Regions from separate parts of the Streptomyces sp. NPDC020422 genome, predicted to be linked through region 1. Evidence: riboswitches for the same ligand, from Rfam matches in the RefSeq annotation. Region 1 holds a riboswitch; the other holds the start of a gene.
The links. Region 1 has a riboswitch for thiamine pyrophosphate ahead of thiO (glycine oxidase ThiO). Riboswitches for the same ligand answer to the same signal wherever they lie in the genome.
Positions count from the first base shown of each region.

Region 2: linked by a shared signal. The riboswitch ahead of ACH414_RS10305 (thiamine ABC transporter substrate binding subunit) and the one ahead of thiO (glycine oxidase ThiO) in region 1 are both predicted to bind thiamine pyrophosphate.

Region 1 covers NZ_JBIRVJ010000008.1:329,787-337,333, forward strand. The annotation lists gene ACH414_RS23350 (hypothetical protein) at 1-416, opposite strand, end outside; gene metF (methylenetetrahydrofolate reductase [NAD(P)H]) at 468-1,385, opposite strand; gene thiE (thiamine phosphate synthase) at 1,681-2,331, opposite strand; gene ACH414_RS23365 (Rv2175c family DNA-binding protein) at 2,424-2,798, opposite strand; gene ACH414_RS23370 (NAD(P)/FAD-dependent oxidoreductase) at 2,842-4,152, opposite strand; TPP riboswitch at 4,235-4,347, shown strand; gene thiO (glycine oxidase ThiO) at 4,345-5,505, shown strand; gene thiS (sulfur carrier protein ThiS) at 5,502-5,702, shown strand; gene ACH414_RS23385 (thiazole synthase) at 5,706-6,506, shown strand; gene pknB (Stk1 family PASTA domain-containing Ser/Thr kinase) at 6,590-7,547, shown strand, end outside.
Region 2 covers NZ_JBIRVJ010000003.1:626,931-634,477, reverse strand. The annotation lists gene ACH414_RS10315 (ABC transporter ATP-binding protein) at 1-228, opposite strand, end outside; gene ACH414_RS10310 (ABC transporter permease) at 228-1,841, opposite strand; gene ACH414_RS10305 (thiamine ABC transporter substrate binding subunit) at 1,883-2,977, opposite strand; TPP riboswitch at 3,061-3,171, opposite strand; gene rlmN (23S rRNA (adenine(2503)-C(2))-methyltransferase RlmN) at 3,201-4,307, opposite strand; gene ACH414_RS10295 (MFS transporter) at 4,365-5,981, opposite strand; gene ACH414_RS10290 (phosphatidate cytidylyltransferase) at 6,108-7,220, opposite strand; gene frr (ribosome recycling factor) at 7,220-7,547, opposite strand, start outside.

The DNA of each region.
Region 1 (7,547 bases):
GCGAAGGAGTCCTGCCCGCTGGAGTCCTGCGCGAAGGACTGCTGCGGGGAGGGGTCCTCGTCGAAAGCCTCGGCCGGCTCGTAGGAGAGGTCGCTGACCTCCAGGGTCGGGCCCTCCTTGGCCGCCCGCGTGCCGGACCTGCGGCGGCGGCTCGCCCCCGGGCTGCCGCCCAGCGCCCAGCCGGTGGAGAAGCCGCGCCGGAAGGAGAGGGTCACATAGGTCTGGCCGACGGCGAACGCGACGGCGCCCACGATGATCACCACGACGGAGGGCAGCAGCACACCGAGGACGACGCCGAGGAAGCCGCCGAAGGCGAGAAGCCGCCAGCGCAGGCGCGCCTTGTACTGCAGGAGCACCTCACCCAGCAGCCACAGCGCCACGACACCGAACGCGATGTAGAGGACCGTCCACCCCATGCCCGCCCCTCTCCTACGGCCACCGCCGCGGGTAGGGGCAGGTACGGCCGGTCACGACTGCTGGTGCAGTCCGAGATTCTCGTAGATCTCGAGCGTCGCCTTGGAGTTGTTCAGCGTGATGAAGTGCAGTCCGGGGACACCCTCGGAGAGCAGACGCGCGCAGAACTCCGTCGCGAACTCGATGCCAATGGAGCGTACAGCGGCCGGATCGTCCTTGACGGCGAGGATGCGCTCTTTCACATCGTCGGGGAAGGTGGCGTTGCTCAGCTGGGGCAGCCGCTCCAGGCTCCGTACGCTCACCACGGGCATGACCTCGGGGATGATCGGGGTCTCGCAGCCGGCCTTCTCGGCGCTGTCGCGCAGCCGCAGGTAGTTCTCCGGGTCGAAGAACATCTGGGTGATGGCGTAGTCCGCCCCGGCGCGGCACTTGTCCACGAAGTGCTTGATGTCCGTGTCCCAGTCGGTGGAACGCGGGTGCATCTCGGGGAAGGCCGCGACGCCGACGCAGAAGTCACCCGACTCCTTGATCAGCCGGACGAGGTCGGCGGCGTAGTGGACGCCCTCCGGGTGGGCGACCCACTCGCCGAGCGGGTCGCCCGGCGGGTCGCCGCGGACGGCGAGCATGTTCCTGATGCCGGCGTCGGCGTACTGGCCGAGGATGTTGCGGAGTTCGGCGATCGAGTGGTCGACGGCGGTGAGGTGGGCGACCGGGGTGAGGGTGGTGTCGGAGGCGATCTTCTGGGTGGCCTTGACCGTGCCGCCGCGCGTGGAGCCTCCGGCGCCGTAGGTCACCGAGACGAAGCTGGGCGCGACCGCCTCGATCCGCCGCATGGCGTTCCAGAGGCTCTGCTCGCTCTTCTCGGTCCGGGGCGCGAAGAACTCGAACGAGTACGAGGTGCCACCGTCGGCGAGGATGTCCCGCACCGTGCGGGCACGGTCGGGGCGGGTGGAAGCGGTACCAAGGGCCATACCGGCAGGTTAGACGGGGTCCAGGTGAGGAAGAAGGCGCGTCCGCGTTATGGACAGGTTCTGGACACTATTCAGGCCACACCAGGGTCAGGACCACGTCAGGTGCACGTCAGGTGCACGTCAGGTGCACGTCAGAACGACGTCGGGACGGCGTCATGGCGACGTTTGGACCGCGTCCGGACGACGTCGGGACCGCGTCGGGATCACGTCGGCCGCCCTCTGGGCCGCGGTGTCGGAACCACGTCATGGCCGCCTCGGAGCAGGCTCGCCGACCGCGCCGGAGACCGGCCCGCGGCTATGCCGACCGCTCGCGGACCCGCTTGGCGAGCGCGGCCGCGGCGGCGGCCGGGTCGTCGGCCTCGGTGATCGCCCGGACGACGACGATCCGGCGGGCCCCGGCGTCGAGCACCTCGTCGAGGTTGGTCTCGTCGATGCCGCCGATGGCGAACCAGGGGCGGTCCTGCTCCAGGGCCGCCGCGTAGCGCACCAGGTCGAGCCCCGGGGCGTACCGCCCCGGCTTGGTGGGGGTGGGCCAGCAGGGGCCGGTGCAGAAGTAGTCCACGCCCGGCTCGACGGCGGCCGCGGCCGCCTCGGACTCGGCGTGGCAGGAACGGCCGATCAGCACCCGGTCGCCCAGGATGGCGCGGGCGGCCGGCACGGGCAGGTCGCCCTGGCCGAGGTGGAGCACGTCGGACCCGATGGCGTGGGCGACGTCCGCCCGGTCGTTGACCGCGAGCAGCTTGCCGTGGCGGCGGCAGGCCTCGGCGAACACGGCCAGGTGCTCCAGCTCCTCGCCGGCCTCCATGCCCTTGTCGCGGAGCTGCACGATGTCCACGCCGGAGGAGAGCACGGCGTCGAGGAAGGCCGGCAGGTCGCCCTGGCGCTTCCGGGCGTCGGTGCACAGGTAGAGCCGGGCGTCGGCGAGCTGCGCGCGAGGCGTGGACATGGTGTTCCCCCCGTCGGGTGGTGCCGGTGCCGGGCCGGCCTGGAGCGGCCGGCCCGTACCTGCGGCGTGTCTTCGGTGGTGCGGGTGGTGCGTCAGACGGCGAGCGCCTGGGCGCGGCGCTTCACCTCCGTGCCGCGATTCTCGCCGAGGGCCTGCGCGGGGGTGCCGGGCAGGGTCGGGTCCGGAGTGAAGAGCCACTCCAGCATCTCTTCGTCGCTGAAGCCGTCGTCCCGCAGGAGCGTCAGGGTCCCGGAGAGGCCCTTGACGACCTTGCCGTCCTGGATGAAGGCGGCGGGCACCTGGAGGATCCTCTCGCCGGGGCGCACTTCCCTGCGGACGGCGATGAGCTGACCCTCCTTGATCAGCTGCCGCACGCGCGTCACCTCGATGTCGAGCATCTCGGCGACGTCGGGGAGGAAGAGCCAGGCGGGGACGAGAGCATCGGTCTTTGCGTCAATCTCGGTCACGGGACAAGCGTGCCATCCCGGACTGACAGCCGGTAGTCGGGCCCTACCGGACTGCGGCCTTCAGGGGTACGGAGGGGTCGGCGGCCTTCGCCGGGTCGACGGGCGTCCGGTGCTCGATGAGCCTGCGGCCCTGGGCGAGGTCGCGCGGCCGGCTGACGGCCAGCAGGGCCACCGGCGTGTCGTCCTGGAGCCACAGGACGGTCCAGGAGGCGTCGGCCGGGTCGCCGCGCCACAGCAGGGTGTCGGCGGCGCCGTGGTGTCCCGCGTACTGGACGAAGCGGCCGAACTGCTCGGACCAGAAGTAGGGCACCGGGTCGTAGGGGGCGGTCTCGTCGAGGTCCACGGCCGCCACGGCGGCCACGGCGCTCCCGGCGCTCCCGGCGCTCCCGGCGCTGTCGGCGAGGATGTCGGCGGCGACGGTGCGCGGGCCCTGGAGGGCGTTGTCCCAGTGGTGGACGAGGAGCCGCTCGCCGTAGCGGGCGGAGGGGAAGGAGGCGCAGTCGCCGACGGCGTACACGTCGGGCAGGGAGGTGCGCAGGCGGGCGTCGGCGGTGACGGCGCCGCTCGGGTCGAGGGCGATCCCGGAGCCGGCGAGCCAGTCGGTGGTGGGGCGGGCGCCGATCCCGACGACCACGGCGCCGGCGGGCAGCTCGGCGCGCTCGCCGGAGTGGGCCGCGCCCTCGGCGAGGACCACACGGCCCTCCTCGACGCCCGCCACGCGCGCGTTGAGGCGGAGCTCGGCGCCGCTCTCGGCGTACCAGGCGCTCATGGGCGCGGTGACCTCGGCGGGCAGGGCGCCGGCGAGCGGACGGTCGGCGGCCTCGACGACGGTGACGGCGCAGCCGGCCGCGCGGGCGGCGGTGGCGAACTCGGCGCCGATCCAGCCGGCGCCGACGACGACGATGTCGTCGCGGCGCTGCAGGACGGTGCCGAGGCGGGCGGCGTCGTCGAGGGTGCGCAGCAGATGGACGCCGGGCACGCCCTCGGTGCCGGGCAGGGTGAGCGGGTGGGCGCCGGTGGCGACGACCAGCGTGTCGTACGGCACGGGGCCGGCCTCGGTGTCCAGCTCGTGGTCGGCGGGGCGCAGACCGGTCACGTCGAGGCCGAGGCGCAGGGTGATCCGGAGTGTCTCGAAATCGATGTCGAAGGCGGAGTCCTCGGCCTTGCCGAGGAGGACCGCCTTGGAGAGCGGGGGCCGGTCGTAGGGCTGGTGGGGTTCGGCGCCGATGAGGGTCACGGGGCCGGTGAAGCCCTGTTCGCGCAGGGCGACGGCGGTCTGGACGCCCGCCATGCCGGCTCCGACGATCACGACGTGCCGCTCGGACGGTGACGTTGTCTGCTTCTGCTCGCTCACCCGACCACCTTACGCATCTGACGGTGCGTCAGGAAGGGAGGCCCCTGTGACGGCCCCCGCCCTGCCGTTAGTCTGGCGGGCGTAAAGCACTCGCGGGAGCCCGGACGCACCGGGCTGAGAGGGAGGCTGGCCGGCCTCCGACCGTACGAACCTGATCCGGGTCATGCCGGCGAAGGGAGGGGCTGGACGCCCATGTCGCGTACACCAACGTCCGATGTGCTCGTCATCGGAGGCGGGATCATCGGCCTGGTCACGGCCTGGCGGGCCGCGCAGCGGGGATTGCGCACCGCCGTGGCGGACCCCGAACCGGGCGGTGGCGCCGCCCGGGTGGCGGCGGGCATGCTCGCCGCCGTCACCGAACTGCACTTCGGCGAGGAGACCCTGCTCGGGCTCAACCTCGACTCCGCGCGCCGCTACCCCGCGTTCGTCGCCGAGCTCGCCGAGGCGACCGGCCACGACGTCGGCTACCGCTCCTGCGGCACCCTCGCCGTCGCGCTCGACGCCGACGACCGGGCCCATCTGCGCGAGCTGCACGCCCTGCAGACCCGCTGCGGGCTCGCCTCCGAGTGGCTGAACGGGCGCGAGTGCCGCCGCCTGGAACCCATGCTGGCCCCGGGCGTCCGGGGCGGGCTGCGGGTGGACGGCGACCACCAGGTCGACCCCCGCCGCCTCGCCGACGCGCTGCTCCTCGCCTGCGAACGGGCCGGCGTGGTCTTCCACCGGGCGCTCGCCGAGCGGCTCACGGTCGCCGGGGGCCGGGCCCGCGGGGCGGTGCTGGCCGGCGGCGACGAGCTCGCGGCGGACCAGGTGGTGCTGGCGGCGGGCAGCCTGAGCGGCCGGCTCGCCGGCGTACCGGAGGAGGTGCTGCCGCCGGTGCGGCCCGTGAAGGGCCAGGTGCTGCGGCTGCGGGTGCCGCCCGCGTACGCGCCGTTCCTCTCCCGCACGGTCCGCGCCGTCGTGCGCGGCAGCCATGTCTATCTGGTGCCGCGCGAGAACGGGGAGCTGGTCGTCGGCGCGACCAGCGAGGAGCTCGGCTGGGACACCACCGTCACCGCCGGCGGGGTCTACGAGCTGCTGCGCGACGCGCACGAGCTGGTGCCCGGCATCACCGAGCTGCCGCTCACCGAGACCCGTGCCGGACTGCGGCCCGGCTCCCCCGACAACGCGCCGCTGCTCGGCCCGAGCGCCCTGCCGGGACTGCACCTGGCGACCGGCCACTACCGCAACGGGGTGCTGCTGACCCCCGTCACCGGCGACGTCATGGCCGAGGCCCTGACCACCGGGGCGCTGCCCGCCGAGGTCCGCCCCTTCACCGCCCGCCGCTTCTCCCCCGTACACCTGGAGCACGCATGAACGTGTCCGTGAACGGAGAGCCCCGCGAGCTCGCGGACCCGCTCTTCCTCGACGCCCTCGTCGCCACCCTCACCGCAGCCCCCGCCGGGGTGGCCGCCGCCGTCAACGAGACGGTCGTCCCGCGCAGCCAGTGGGCCGCGACCCTGCTCGGCGAGGGCGACCGGGTCGAGGTCCTCACCGCGGTCCAGGGAGGCTGAGCCATGTCCGACGACGTCTTCACCCTCGGCGGCACCGAGTTCTCCTCCCGCCTGATCATGGGCACCGGCGGGGCACCCAGCCTCGACGTGCTCGAACGCTCCCTCGTCGCCAGCGGTACGGAGCTGACCACGGTCGCCATGCGCCGACTGGACCCGACCGTGCGCGGCTCGGTGCTCTCCGTCCTGGACAGGCTCGGCATCCGCGTCCTGCCGAACACCGCGGGCTGCTTCACCGCCGGCGAGGCCGTCCTCACCGCCCGGCTCGCCCGGGAGGCGCTCGGCACGAACTGGATCAAGGTCGAGGTGATCGCCGACGAGCGGACCCTGCTGCCGGACGGGGTGGAGCTGCTCGACGCGGCCGAGACCCTGGTCGACGACGGCTTCGTCGTCCTGCCGTACACCAATGACGACCCGGTCCTCGCGCAGAAGCTGGAGGACGTGGGCTGCGCGGCGATCATGCCCCTGGGCTCGCCGATCGGCTCCGGGCTCGGCATCCGCAACCCGCACAACTTCGAGCTGATCGTGGAGCGGGCCGGGGTGCCGGTGATCCTGGACGCCGGTGCCGGGACGGCCTCGGACGCGGCGCTCGCGATGGAGCTCGGCTGCTCGGCGGTGATGCTGGCCTCGGCGGTGACCCGGGCCCAGGAGCCCGTCCTGATGGCGGAGGCCATGCGCCACGCGGTGGAGGCGGGCCGGCTCGCCCACCGCGCGGGCCGCATCCCGCGCCGCCACTTCGCCGAGGCCTCCTCCCCGCGCGAGGGCCGGGCCCGGCTGGACCCGGAACGGCCGGCGTTCGGGGCGTGAGTCCGCCGCCGTCGCGTCACAACCGCGCTGCAGTGCGGGCGGGACGGGCGGCGGCCCCCTGAGCGGCTCGTAGACTCGACGCCGTGGACACGACCCTTCAGGACCCCCTCGTCGGGCGGCTGCTCGACGGCCGCTACCGCGTCGACGCGCGCATCGCCGTCGGCGGGATGGCCACGGTCTACCGGGCCGTCGACACCCGCCTCGACCGGGTGCTCGCGCTCAAGGTGATGCACCCGGACCTCGCCACGGACGCCGCGTTCGTGGAGCGGTTCATGCGCGAGGCCAAGTCCGTCGCGCGGCTCGCGCACCCGAACGTCGTCGGCGTCTTCGACCAGGGCGCGGACGGCGCCTATGTGTACCTGGCGATGGAGTACGTCGCCGGGTGCACCCTGCGCGACGTGCTGCGGGAGCGCGGCGCGCTCGGGCCGCGGGCGGCGCTCGACATCCTGGAGCCGGTGCTCGCCGCGCTCGGCGCCGCGCACCGGGCCGGGTTCGTGCACCGGGACATGAAGCCGGAGAACGTCCTGATAGGCGACGACGGCCGGGTGAAGGTCGCCGACTTCGGTCTCGTACGGGCCGTGGGCTCGGCCACCGACACCACCGGGGCCGTCCTCGGCACCGTGTCGTACCTCGCCCCGGAGCAGATCGAGCACGGCACCGCCGACACCCGGGCCGACGTGTACGCGTGCGGGGTCGTCCTCTACGAGATGCTGACGGGCGGCAAGCCGCACTCCGGCGACACCCCCGCCCAGGTCCTCTACCAGCACCTGAGCACCGACGTGCCGGCTCCCTCGGCCGCCTTCCCGGGGCTCGCCCCCGAGCTGGACGGCCTGGTGGCGAGCGCCACGGCGCGCAACCCCGAGCTCCGGCCCCACGACGCGGTCGCGCTGCTCGCGCTGCTCCGCGAGGCCCGCGCCGTGCTCGGCGACGAGCAGCTGGACGCGGTGCCGCCGGGGGCCCGCGCGCAGGAACGCTCCGGCGCCGAGGACCGCACGAGCGTGATCCCGCGGCTGCTGCCGCAGCCGGTGGAGCACACCAGCG
Region 2 (7,547 bases), on a different contig from region 1:
GCCGACCCCGCGCCGGTGCACCGGCACCCCGGTCTGGTCGGCGCCGCCGAGGAGCACGCGGCCCGCGGAGAGCGGCTGGAGTCCGGCGACGGCCCGCAGCAGGGTGGACTTGCCGCTGCCGCTGGGTCCGAGCACGCACACGATCTCGTGGTCGGCGACCTCCAGGTCCACCGCGTCGAGCACCGCGCGGTCCCCGAAGCGTACGGTCGCGCCGTCGAGCGTCAGCATCAGAACTCCCCCGGGGTCCGGTCGGAGCGCAGCCGTTCGAGGAGCAGCAGGGACACCGCGCACACCACCATCAGGATCGTCGAAAGGGCCATGGCCTGGCCGTAGTTGAGCTCGCCCGGCCGGCCGAGCAGCCGGGCCACGGCCACCGGCAGGGTCGGGTTGTCGGGGCGGGCGATGAAGACCGTCGCACCGAACTCGCCGAGCGAGACGGCGAAGGCGAACCCGGCGGCGATGAGCAGCGCGCGCCGCACGAGCGGCAGGTCGACCTCGCGCCAGGCCCGCCACGGCGAGGCCCCGAGCACGGCGGCGGCCTCCCGCAGCCGATCGTCCACCGCACGGAGCACGGGGAGCATGGTCCGTACGACGAAGGGGACGCCGACCAGGGCCTGTGCGAGCGGCACCAGGATCCAACTGGCCCGAAGGTCGAGCGGCGGCTCGTCGAGGGTGATGAGGAAGCCGAAGCCGACCGTCACGGCGGACACCCCGAGCGGCAGCATGAGCAGCGCGTCGAAGCCGCGGACGAGACGGCCGGCCCGCCTGGTGAGCGCGGCGGCGGCGAGCCCGCCGATGACGACGGCGATGGCGGTGGCGGCAAGCGCGTACTGCAGGGAGTTGACGATGGTGTCGGTCATCGGCACGAGGAAGGTGCCGTTCTCGTCCACGGACTGCAGCGCCCGGTAGTAGTCGAGGCCGTAGCCGGTCGGGGTGGCCAGCGAGCGTTCGACGAGGACGCCGAGCGGCGCCAGGATCAGCAGCCCGATCGACAGCAGGACGGCGGCGAGCAGCAGCCACTGGCCGGCGCCGCGCGGGCGGGCGGCGGTGCGCTCCGGCGGGACCAGCCGCAGCGCGGTCTCCCGGCGGCGGACCATCCGGGCGTGCACGGCGAGGATCGCGCCGACGGCGACGAACTGCACGATCGTGAGGACGGCGGCGGTGGAGAGCTGGAGCCGGTCGGCGGTCTGCCGGTAGATCTCGGTCTCCAGGGTGGAGTACGCGGGGCCGCCGAGGATCTGCACGATGCCGAAGGAGCTCGCGGTGAACAGGAACACCATGAGCGCGGCGGCGCCGACGGACGGGCCGAGGGCCGGCAGGGTCACCGTCCGCCAGGCCCGCCATCGGGAGGCGCCGAGGACCCGGGCGGCCTCCTCCTGGCGGGGGTCGAGCTGGGACCAGAGGCCGCCGACGGTGCGGACGACGACGGCGTAGTTGAAGAAGACGTGGGCGATCAGGATGGCCCACACGGTGGTGTCGAGCCGGACGCCCCACAGCTCGTCGAGCAGCCCGCGACGCCCGACCAGGGCGAGGAACGCCGTGCCCACCATGACGGTGGGCAGGACGAACGGCACGGTGACGACGGCGCGCAGCACCCGCTTGCCCGGGAAGTCGAACCGGGCGAAGACGTACGCGCCGGGCAGGGCGACGAGCAGGGTGAGCGCGGTGGAGGCGAGCGCCTGCCACAGCGTGAACCACAGCACGTCGAGGATCTCGGGGCTGCCGAGCGTCTCGGTGAAGCGGCCGAGCTCCCAGTGCCCGTCCGGCCTGAGCCCGCGCTCGACGATCGAGACGACGGGCCAGGCGAAGAAGACGGCGAAGAACGCGACGGGCAGCACCATGAGGGCCGGCCGCGCCGCGTTCCCCGTGCGGCCCGGGGCGGCTACTTCAGGACGAGCGAGGTCCACTGCCGGATCCACTGCTCGCGGTTGGCGGCGATCTTCTCGGGCGCCATGGTCTCCGGCTTGTCGACGACCACACCGTGCTTGGTGAAGAGTTCGGGGAGCGCGGCGTCGTCGGTGACCGGGTTGACGAACATCTGGAGCGGCATGTCGTCCTGGAACTTCTTGGAGATCAGGAAGTCGATCAGCGCCTTGCCGCCCTCGGGGTTCTTCGCCCCGTTCAGCAGGCCCGCGAACTCGGTCTGCCGGAAGCAGGTGCCGGTGGAGACGCCGGTCGGCGCCACCTTCGGCTGGGGCTCGGCGTAGAGCACCTCGACCGGCGGGCTCGATGCGTAGGAGACGACGAGCGGACGGTCGCCCTTGGCCTTCTTGCCGCCGGCGGAGCCGGAGAACTCCTGGTTGTAGGCGAGCTCCCAGCTGTCGACGGTCTTCACGCCGTTGGCCTTGAGCTTCTTCCAGTAGTCCGGCCAGCCGGCGTCGCCGTACTTCGCGGCGGTGCCGAGCAGGAAGCCGAGGCCCGGGGAGGAGCGCTCGGGGTTCTCGACGACCAGGAGGTCCTTGTACGCCGGCTTGGCCAGGTCGTCGAAGGACTGCGGGGGCGCGAGCTTCTTGTCGGCGAAGTACTGCTTGTCGTAGTTGACGCAGATGTCGCCGGAGTCGATCGGGGTGACCCGGTGCTCCTTGTCGAGCCGGAGCGCGGCGGGGATCCGGTCCAGGCCCTTCGCCTCGTACGGGGTGAAGATGCCGTTGTCGAGGGCGCGGGAGAGCAGGGTGTTGTCGACGCCGAAGAAGACGTCGCCCTGGGGGGAGCCCTTGGTGAGGATCTCCTTGTTGACGGCCTCGCCGGCGTCGCCGCTCTTGAGGACCTTGATCGTGAAACCGGTCTGCTTGGTGAACTCCGCCAGCACCTCCTTGGAGGCGTTGAAGGAGTCGTGGCTGACCAGGGTGACGGTCTTCGGCGCGGGCGAGTCGCTCTTGCCGGCGGCTCCGCGCGCGTCGTCGGTGCCGCAGGCGCCGAGGGTGGCGACGCCGAGCGCCGCGACGAGCGCGGCGGCGGCGGCCTTCTTGGTGTTCACGTGGACTTCCTCCTGGGTGTGACCAGGAAGAGACGCGGCCCTGCCCGCGTCCGGGGGACCCGGACGCGGGCAGGGCGCAACAGCTCGAGTTACGACCGAACTTCCTACCCAGAATGACCTGGGCAAGGTTCAGAGGGTCTGCGGCCTTACGGTTGCCGCACTCTCAGCGCTGTGGCGCTCCCCTGTCGGAATATGCAGATGTGTTCGAGCTCAGAGTACAAGGTCAGCGTTCGGCGGCCGCGAGCTGTCCACAGGCACCGTCGATCTCCTGTCCGCGGGTGTCGCGGACGGTGACGGGCACGCCGTGGCGGGCGATGGCCTCGACGAACGCCTTCTCGTCCTCGGGACGGGACGCGGTCCACTTGGAGCCGGGCGTCGGGTTGAGCGGGATCAGGTTGACGTGCACCCGCTTGCCCTTGAGCAGCTTGCCCAGCAGGTCGCCACGCCAGGCCTGGTCGTTGATGTCCCTGATCAGGGCGTACTCGATGGAGATTCGGCGGCCGGACTTCTCCGCGTACTCCCAGGCGGCGTCGAGGACCTCGCGGACCTTCCACCGGGTGTTGACGGGGACCAGGGTGTCGCGCAGCTCGTCGTCGGGGGCGTGCAGCGAGACCGCGAGGCGGCACTTGAAGCCCTCGTCGGCGAAGCGCAGCATCGCCGGGACCAGGCCGACGGTGGAGACCGTGATCCCGCGCTGGGACAGGCCGAGGCCGTCGGGCTCCGGGTCGGTCAGCCGCCGGATGGCTCCGACGACCCGCTTGTAGTTGGCGAGCGGCTCGCCCATGCCCATGAAGACGATGTTGGAGAGCCGGGCCGGCCCACCGGGGACCTCGCCGTCGCGCAGGGCGCGCATGCCGTCGACGATCTGGTGCACGATCTCGGCGGTGGACAGGTTGCGGTCGAGCCCCGCCTGGCCGGTGGCGCAGAAGGGGCAGTTCATCCCGCAGCCCGCCTGCGAGGAGATGCACATGGTCACCCGGTCCGGGTAGCGCATGAGCACCGACTCGACGAGCGTGCCGTCGTGCAGCCGCCACAGCGTCTTGCGGGTGGTGTCGTCGTCACAGGAGATGTGCCGCACCACCGACATCAGATCGGGCAGCAGCTCCCCCGCGAGCTTCTCGCGCGAGCCGGCGGGGATGTCGGTCCACTCCGCCGGGTCGTGCGCGTAGCGCGCGAAGTAGTGCGTGGACAGCTGCTTGGCGCGAAACGGCTTCTCGCCGATCGCGGCGACCGCCTCCTTGCGCTCAGCGGGCGTGAGGTCGGCGAGGTGCCGCGGGGGCTGCTTGGCTCCGCGCGGGGCGACGAAAGTGAGTTCTCCGGGCTTGGGCATGGTCCTACCAGTGTCGCAGACGCGCGCCGGTGTCCCCGTTCCACGGACGGGGCGGTGTCAGGGTCGCGTCGAGCCGGGCTGGGTCCCGGGGATGCGGGAGGTGAAGAAGAGCGCCACGACGGAGGCGAGGGCCAGGATCGCCAGGGCGGCGCGCAGGCCGTCGAGGCGGGCCGCGGCGTTGGCGTCCAGGGCGGCCTGGGTGACCTCGGGGTCGACGCCCGCCTGGTCGAGGGCGTCGGTGAGCTGGGCGTCCGAGAGGAACGGGATGCCGCTCTGGAGCTCCACGGAGGCCTGGCTCTTGACCTCGGCGGGGACGGCCGGGTTCTGGTCGATGGTGGTCAGGAACGACGAGGTGAGCACCGCGATCATGATCGAGCCGGCGAGCGCCGTGCCGATGGAGGCGCCGAGGTTGGTGACGGCGTTCTGCAGGCCGCCGACCCGGGCGCTCTCCTCGTCGGGGACGGCGGAGACGGTGACCGAGCCCAGCTGGGAGGCGAGCGCGCCCATGCCGAGGCCGATGAGCAGCAGCGGCAGGGTGACGACCTCCGCTCCGGCGTCCGCGTCCAGGGCGCCCATGAGGACGATCGCCCCGGCGAGCAGGGCGAACACGCCGAGCCGCACCACCCGGCGGGGCGAGACGTCGGGGAAGAAGCGCGGGATGAGCAGCGCGGCCGCCAGCAGGGTCACCGACAGCGGCAGGATGTGCGCACCGGTCTTCAGCGCGGACAGGCCGAGGGCGACGGAGAGGTAGAGCGGGACGAGGAAGAAGACGCCCATCTGCACCAGGTACTGGAAGAAGAACATGGTCAGACCGCCGGTGAGCTGCCGGTTCCGCAGCATCGCCGGGTCCACCAGCGTGTCCCCGCCCCGGCGCGCGAGCCGGGACTCCCAGCGCAGGAAGGACCAGAGCAGCAGCAGGCCCGCGAGCGCCAGCCACACGGTCGGGGAGACGCCGAGCCAGGAGGGCGCGTCCGGCTTGGGCCGGACCCAGCCCCACGCCCCCGAGCGCAGCACGCCGTAGACGAAGGCCCCGAGGCCGGCGGCGGACAGGAACGCCCCGACCACGTCGAGGCGCGGCGGCTCGGTGACCGGGGCGTCGGCGATGCGGCGGGCGAAGACGAGGATGACGAGGACGACGAACACCTCGCCGGCGAAGACCCACCGCCAGGAGAAGTAGGTCGTAGCGAGACCGCCGATGAGCGGTCCGAGCGCGATGGCGACGGCTCCGGCGGCCGCCACCACGCCGTACGCCGTCGGGCGCCGTTCGGTGGGGAAGTTCCCGGCGACCAGGGCCACGATGGCGGGCATGATGAGCGCCGCGCCGACGCCTTCGAGGAACGACCAGCCGATCAGCAGGACGGTCAGGTTGGGGGCGAGGGCCGTGGTGAGGGAGCCGCAGCCGTAGACCACACAGCCGATCATGAAGGCGCGCTTGCGGCCGATCAGCGCCCCGACGGTGCCGCCGGGGATCATCAGCATCGCCATCACCAGGGTGTACGCGGTGATCGCGCCCTGGATCCCGGTGACCGTGGTTCCCACGTCCTCGGCCACGGTCGCGATGGACACGTTCATGACGGAGCTGTCGAGCGCCATCAGGAACTGCCCCGCCGCCAGGGTCAGCAGGACGGTGGTGGCCCCCGTGGCGCCCCGGGCCGGGTGTGCCTTCGCTGTCATGGTGCGATGCCTGCCCCGGCGGACGCGCCCGGGCCACGACACGCCGCACACGTCCCCCGTCCGGCGGATGACCGAAGGGCCCGCCGCCCCCAGGGGGACGACGGGCCCTTCGTACGAACCGGACCGTCAGCCGCTGCCCACGAACAGCACGAGGAGCAGCCACACCACCGGAGCGGTCGGCAGCAGGGAGTCCAGGCGGTCCATGATGCCGCCGTGGCCGGGCAGCAGGGTGCCCATGTCCTTGATGCCGAGGTCGCGCTTGATCATCGACTCGCCCAGGTCGCCCAGGGTCGCGCTGGCCGCGACCGCGAGGCCGAGGATCAGGCCCTGCCACCAGGTGCCGTCGTGGATCATGAACTGCATGCACAGCGCGCCGGCCGCCATCGCGAAGGCCACCGCGCCGACCAGGCCCTCGCGGGTCTTGCCGGGGCTGATGCGCGGGGCGAGCTTGTGCTTGCCGAAGCGCCAGCCGACGGCGTACGCGCCGGTGTCGCTGACCACCGTGAGGATCAGGAAGGTCAGCACCCGCTGCGGGCCGTCGTCGGCGGTCAGCAGCATCGCCACGAAGGTCGCGAGGAACGGCACGTAGAACGCGGCGAAGACACCCGCCGTGACGTCCTTCAGATAGCCCTCGGGAGGCTCCGTCATCCGCCACACCAGGACGGCGAGCGCGGTCAGGGCCATCGCGACCCACGCGCCCTCCGCGCCCCGCACGTATCCGGCGACGACCATCGCCGCGCCGCCGACCGCGAGCGGGACCAGCGGGGCCTTGATGTTCTTGCGCTCCTGCAGGCGGGAGGTGAGCTCCCACAGGCCGACCACCACGGCGACCGCTATGACGCCGACGAACGCCGGCTTCCAGATGAACAGCGAGGCGATGATGACGGCGCCGAGGCCGAGGCCGACCCCTATGGCCGCGCCCAGGTCACGGCCCGCGCTCTTCTTCTGCCGCGGCTGCTGCCGGGGCGAAGGCGCGCTCGTGGGCTGGGACGGGCTGGACATGGGCTCCTGCGGGTGCTCGTGCGGCGTCTCGTCACGGAACAGGGGACCGCTCGGCTGAGCGGCCCCCCGGTCGTGATCGTCCTGGTTGTCGCCGGCGGGAACGTCGTCGGACACGATGGGCATGGGCCGAGTCTGCGCCGCCTGCCGCCCTTCGTAGGCGGGACCCGCCGGGGCAGGCCCCTGGTCGGGTCCCCCGAAGCCGGTTCCGGCCGGGGCCCCCCAGGAAGAGTCGTTCATCAGACCTCGAGGAGCTCGGCTTCCTTGTGCTTCAGCAGCTCGTCCACCTGCGCGACGTACTTCGCGGTGAGGTCGTCGAGCTCCTTCTCGGCACGGCGCACGTCGTCCTCGCCGGCCTCCTTGTCCTTGACCAGCTTGTCCAGCGAGTCCTTGGCCTTGCGGCGCACGGAGCGGATGGAGACGCGGGAGTCCTCGGCCTTGCCCTTGGCGACCTTGATGTACTCGCGGCGGCGCTCCTCGGTCAGCTCGGGGAACGTCACACGGATGATGTTGCCGTCGTTGCTCGGGTTGACGCCCAGGTCCGAGTCGCGGATGGCCTGCTCGATG